Linked DNA regions of Ruminococcus albus AD2013. The protein of the gene in region 1 interacts with the protein of each later gene in a pairwise test. Links are inferred from orthologs where the notes say so. Each region holds a gene or a part of one and is shown in the gene's direction. Other genes may lie near its edges.

Evidence for each region. The genes of interacting proteins can lie anywhere in the genome.
Region 2: the proteins of dprA (region 1) and recA interact in binary tests that used the Bacillus subtilis proteins (3 or more experiments, as listed by UniProt). The link is inferred for Ruminococcus albus AD2013 from one-to-one orthologs.

What each region holds. Positions count from the first base shown.
Region 1 is NZ_JAGS01000001.1:1,210,671-1,213,663, forward strand. The notes cover bases 11-2,952. They hold dprA (DNA-processing protein DprA), read left to right. Parts: upstream 11-1,022; coding sequence 1,023-1,883; downstream 1,884-2,952. Other genes in these bases: N773_RS19750 (glycoside hydrolase family 2 TIM barrel-domain containing protein), read right to left, coding at 11-862; tsf (translation elongation factor Ts), read right to left, coding at 1,956-2,873. In the rest of the region: more of N773_RS19750, read right to left, coding at 1-10; rpsB (30S ribosomal protein S2), read right to left, coding at 2,970-2,993. UniProt on the Bacillus subtilis protein: Protein that helps load RecA onto ssDNA during transformation. Binds cooperatively to circular ssDNA, is able to bridge different segments of DNA. Favors the loading of RecA onto SsbA- or SsbB-coated ssDNA and formation of RecA-DNA filaments.
Region 2 is NZ_JAGS01000001.1:665,568-668,480, forward strand. The notes cover bases 15-2,876. They hold recA (recombinase RecA), read left to right. Parts: upstream 15-772; coding sequence 773-1,981; downstream 1,982-2,876. Other genes in these bases: N773_RS0102845 (leucine-rich repeat protein), read left to right, coding at 15-220; N773_RS0102850 (hypothetical protein), read left to right, coding at 247-633; N773_RS0102860 (regulatory protein RecX), read left to right, coding at 1,986-2,621; N773_RS0102865 (hypothetical protein), read left to right, coding at 2,625-2,876. Also shown: more of N773_RS0102845, read left to right, coding at 1-14; more of N773_RS0102865, read left to right, coding at 2,877-2,913. UniProt on the Bacillus subtilis protein: Multifunctional protein involved in homologous recombination, DNA repair and competence.

The sequences.
Region 1 (2,993 bases):
TCTTCGGAAAGATCATGCCGTCGTGCTTGCCCCGCAGGAAAGTACGCTTGCCGTTTACGATGAATTTACCGTCTGCGACGGAAAATTCCCGCATACCAAAAATGTGCTTTGAAATGTCACCATCGATATCAATAACAAGCTCATAGAGTTCGGGAGAGTGTTCGCTCCAGAGTTTAAAATTCTTACACATCGGGTACTCAGCGATCAGTCTGCCGTTGATATAAGTAAATTCAACAGGTTCGCAGGCAGGTGCCCCATCAGGATAATTTACTGCCTTGATGACCGCAGTTCCACTTTCAACACCAATGATATCAGCAGTAACATTAACTGTTCCTGAATGTATATCGGGAGTGATGACAACATTTTTGCAGTGTGCCGCACCGTAGCCTATAAGTTCAATCCTGCCCAGTATACCGTTCCAGTTCGTCTGTGTATCACGGGAAGTCATGTGACAGCCCTTCGTCTTGTAGCCAACATTAGACACTTTTATGACAAGCTCACGCTCACCTGTACCTATGAATTCTGTAAGGTCGTAAATATGCGGCGCACAAAAGCTATCCTGAATTCCGAGAGAAACACCATCAACAAAAACTTCGGTGATACGTGTGCGTTCAAGAAAAAGCTCTAGTGATGTACAATTAAGAGCATTAGTATCTATCTTCCGTCTGAACCACGCCCAGCCCTCAAATTTGTAAGTATCAGTAAGATGACCTGTTGCACGTTCTTCGTTGAACTTACCTTTATGGGCGTTTGAAGTCGTATTCGGTAGTTTAATATTTTCATTATATGTGACATTTTCACCTGTACAGTTATAGTCAAGAAACAGTTCCCATATCCCATGAAGGTTGATTTTTCCTATCAAGCATATCACCTCTCGCCCCTATAATATAAATATATTATAGCATAATATATTCTGATTTTCAAGGACAACTTTAAACTTCGTAGGAAAATTCAAAATTTCTGTTGAAATATACAATAAGATATGATACAATAAAATAAAACAAAACATAAGGGGTGATGATATGTCAATGACAGACAAACAAGCATTGTTCGCACTTTCGCTGATCTATACACCGGGTAAGGCAGGTATAGATTCTCTGATGCAGAGATACGACGACCCCGTAAAGCTGTTGTACGCCCTGCAAAACGATACTGACGAAGATATCCCGCACAGCTTTTCTGCCGCTGCAAAAGCTTTTGATTTTTCGCTGACAGAGCAGATACAGAGCTATTGTGACGAAAGGGGCATCGGGGTAATAACTTGCTATGACCTGGATTTTCCAGAAAACCTTCTCGAGATCGACTGCCCACCCTTAGTGTTATACTGCCTTGGAGATAAGGAAGTTCTGAAAGAGCGTTCTTCATTGACGATCGTTGGTTCGAGGGAAGCCACGCCATATTCAATTGATGTTGCAAAATACTTTGCACGAACCAAAGCCAGAGATGGTCATACGATAATCAGCGGATTTGCACGAGGAATAGACTCCTCCGCTCACACGGGTGCCATCGAAGCCGAAGGCACGACAGTAGCAGTACTCGGCTGTGGTATTGACTATGATTATCCAAGAAACAGCGCAGAGCTGAAAAACTCAATTGCACAAAAAGGCGCAGTTATTTCAGAATACCCTCCGTTAGAAAGCCCTGCAAAGGAGTATTTCACCATACGTAACCGTCTTATCGCAGGGCTGTCCAAAGCTGTGCTGGTTGTTCAGGCAGGAGTACACAGCGGTTCGATAAACACAGCCAGCCATGCAATTTCCCAAGGTAAGGATGTTTACTGTATACCCCCTGCAAACATTTTCAACGAGATCTATAAAGGACAAAGCGTACTCTTACGCGATGGCGCTATACCTGCGTTTGAACCACATGATATCATTCTTTGATAAGCCGATTAAGCCAAAAAGACCGCAGCATACCGAAATAAGCTGCGGTCATATTTATTGAAGATGTTTCAATTACTTGATCATGCTTGCGATCTCGTCTGCGAAGTTCTCTTCCTTCTTCTCAACGCCCTCGCCTCTCTCGAAACGAACAACTTCAGCAACAGTGATGGTGCCGCCCAGCTTCTTAGCCTCAGCTGCAACGTACTCCTGTACGGAAACCTTGTCGTCCTTTACGAAAGCCTGCTCCAGCAGACAGTTCTCCTTGTAGTACTTGCCTACCTTACCTTCAACGATCTTAGCTCTTACCTGCTCAGGCTTGTTAGCCATCTTAGGATCCTCAGCCATCTGAGCCATCATGATCTCCTTCTCCTTATCGAGAACCTCAGCGGGAACTTCGTCTCTCTTGAGGTAAGCAGGGTTCAGAGCTGCGGACTGCATTGCAACGTCCTTACCAACAGTCAGAACTGCATCGTCCTTGATATCGGTATCCATCTTAACCAGAACGCCGATGCTGCCGCCGTTGTGAACGTAAGAAGCAACAGTGCCTTCGAGTCTTACAAAACGACGGATAACGATGTTCTCTCTGATCTTCATGCCTGCGAGCTCAGTCAGAACTTCGTCAACAGTCTTGTCGCCGCCGCTGATTGTTGTAGCCTTCAGAGCGTCAACGTCAGCAGGGTTCTTCTCAACGATGGTGTTAGCTACGCTTGCAGCGAAAGCCTTGAAATCATCGGTGTTAGCAGCGAAGTCAGTCTCGGTGTTGATCTCAACCATAACACCTACGCCGTTGTTAACAACAGTAGCAACAACGCCCTCAGCAGCAGCTCTGCCGCTCTTCTTAGCCTGTGTAGCGAGACCCTTTTCTCTCAGTGCCTCGATAGCCTTATCCTGATCGCCGTCAGCTGCAACGAGTGCTCTCTTGCAGTCCATCATGCCGACGCCTGTAATGCTCATAAGTTCCTTTATAGCCTGAACTGTAACGTTAGCCATTTTAAATTCCTCCGATTCTGTTATATTACTCACAACAAGGCAGACAAATCATCTTATTGCCTGCCTTGAAAAATTCTGTATTAGTCAGCCGAGAAATTACTCAGCGTCCTCAGCCTCTGC
Region 2 (2,913 bases), 550 kb from region 1 along the record:
CGGGATGAGATCGCTGAAACGTATTTATATCCCGAAAAGCATGAAATTTATAGGCTTCAAAGCCTTCAACTTCACTGCACCCGAGGAAGTTTTCTACGAGGGCAGCGAGGAAGACAGGACAAAGATAGACTTCTGCGATGAAGGCTTCAATGCAGGGCTTCTGAACGCGAAGTGGCATTACGACTGCACTATACCGAAGTCGTCTGACGAAATAAAATAATGCCGGTATGTCGGCGGTGATGAAATTTGAAAAACAGGAAGAACTACCTTAAAAGACGTGCAAAAATGCGCAGACTGGTAAACGAAGGCTTTGCCTTTGAAACGGGTCGTGTCTGCGAAGTGTGCGGTGCGGAACTTTATGATTTCCCGATGTATGATGCACTTGGATGCCTTGCCTGCGATAGGTGGGCAGAAGATGTCTGCGGCGATCCTGATTGTCCTATGTGCGCAAAACGTCCCGCAAGACCCTGGGGTATTCTGTTTGATGCAGAATCCGAACTCAGCGGACATATGGCTGTACGTCATGCTCTGATGAGAAAAAGAAGTCTTCAGGATAACTATTTTCATAAGAAAAACGGTTCTGAACGTCGAAAAAGACGCATAGAGTACATTAAAGAGTACAGAAAACGATAATAGTACGAATTTTAGTACGCAAATCTTTAATTTGGCAAAAAATCACTTGCAGTCCGTACAAAGGGACAGTTAATGTGTTATAATATATGCAGGAAAGAAAAATTTCCGATAAAATTGATTTTGAAAGGAAATAAAAAATATGGCTATCGATAAGAAGAAAAAGGAAAAGGACGTTAAGGTCCACAACATCACCGACGCTGAGGAGAAGAAGAAGGCACTTGAAACTGCCATTGCTTTTATTGAAAAGCAGTTCGGTAAGGGTGCTATAATGAAGCTGGGCGATGCAAGGGCTATGGACGTTGAGGCTATCCCCACAGGATCTATGATGCTTGATATGGCTCTTGGTATAGGCGGTGTTCCCCGCGGACGTATCATCGAGATATACGGACCCGAGTCCTCGGGTAAGACAACAGTTGCACTGCATATTATTGCAGAGACCCAGAAGATGGGCGGCGATGTTGCTTTCATCGATGTTGAGCACGCTCTCGACCCTGTATATGCAAAGAATCTGGGTGTTGATATCGACAGTATGCTGGTATCACAGCCAGACAGCGGCGAGCAGGCACTGGAGATAGCCGAAGCACTGGCAAGATCCGGTGCTATCGATTGCATAGTTATCGACTCTGTTGCAGCTATGGTAACAAAGGCTGAGATAGACGGCGAAATGGGCGATACCCACGTAGGTCAGCTGGCAAGACTTATGTCACAGGCTATGAGAAAGCTGACAGGTGTTGTTTCTAAATCCAATACTACCTGCGTATTTATTAATCAGGTGCGTGAGAAGATAGGTGTTATGTACGGCAACCCCGAGACTACTCCCGGCGGACGTGCGCTGAAGTTCTATGCTTCGGTACGTATTGAAGTCAGACGCGGTGAGCAGATCAAGGACGGCGGAGAAGTTCTGGGCAACAGGACTAAATGTAAGGTCGTAAAGAATAAAGTCGCTCCTCCTTTCAAGGAGTGTGAATTCGATATCATGTATGGCAAGGGCATCTCCCGCGTGGGCGAAGTTCTTGATGCGGCTGTTGATCTCGGTATCGTCAAGAAGGGCGGCGCATGGTTCAGCTATGAGGATTACAAACTGGGTCAGGGCAGAGACAACTCCAAGCAGTTCCTGCTGGATCATCCGGATATCATGGCTGAGATCGAGGAGAAGATAAAGGCGGCTTCCGTTGATGATGCACTGGCTTCTTCAAATAAGAAATCTGAGAAAAAATCAAAGCTTGAAGAAAAGGCTAATGCAGGTGCAGGCATCACCGCTGATAAGGCATCTGTCGAACCCGAGAATCCTTCAGATGAGGATTTTGAGGAGTTCGCACCGATAGATATCGACAGTCTCGGTGAGTAAAAAAATGCTTAAAATAACCAACGTATCCCTTTACAAGGGCGCGACTTATATGATCGAATTCGAGGACAGGGATGCTGAATTCCTGAATCGTGAGATAGTAAGCAGATATAATTTAAAGGCAGGCATCAGTCTGCCTTTGTCTGCGTGGGAAGATATCAAGGCAGAGGAAGAATACCGCAAGGCGCGGGAAAGAGCGCTGTATCTGCTGGATTATAAGGACTATTCGTATATCGAACTCTTCCGAAAGCTTGAAAAGAATTATTCCGAAGACACCTGTTATCGTGTAATGGATAAGATGGTGGAGATGGGCACTGTCAACGACAGACGCTATGCTGAGGGTATGGCGCGTCATTATGTTGAAGTCAAAAAATTCGGCAGAACAAGGGCGTTCCGTGAGATGCGAAATAAAGGTCTCACATCGGAAGTCATTAACGAAGCCCTTGACAGATATGACGAAGACGAGGAAGATACGTGGTATGACCGCCTTTATGAATTGGTGGAGAAGAAATATCTGCGTTACCTTGATGACGAAAAGGGCGTTAACCGTGTAAAGAATGCGCTGGTAAGATATGGTTATGGTTATGACCTCATAAAAGAGGTCTTGCGAGATATTGAAGAAGAATACGGCGAGGAGGAGTAGATTTTGGATAAGATTAAGTACAACGAGGAACAGGAAGCATTTGAGATATCTTACGAGATTTGGGGCAAGCCTGTGACGGTCCTGTTTTATATGGAAGATCAGCAGGATATAATGGATAATATCTCCGATATTGCTGACAAGCTGGGCAGGGTAGAGCGCAACAAGTCAAAGCTTGCCGAGATAATAAAGCGCGATGGAAAGTACGACAAGAAGAAATTCCCTCTGCTGACTTCTGCGCAGATAGAAGAGATAATGGAGATAGAAAGTGCTTTTGTTGATGAAGACGATGAGG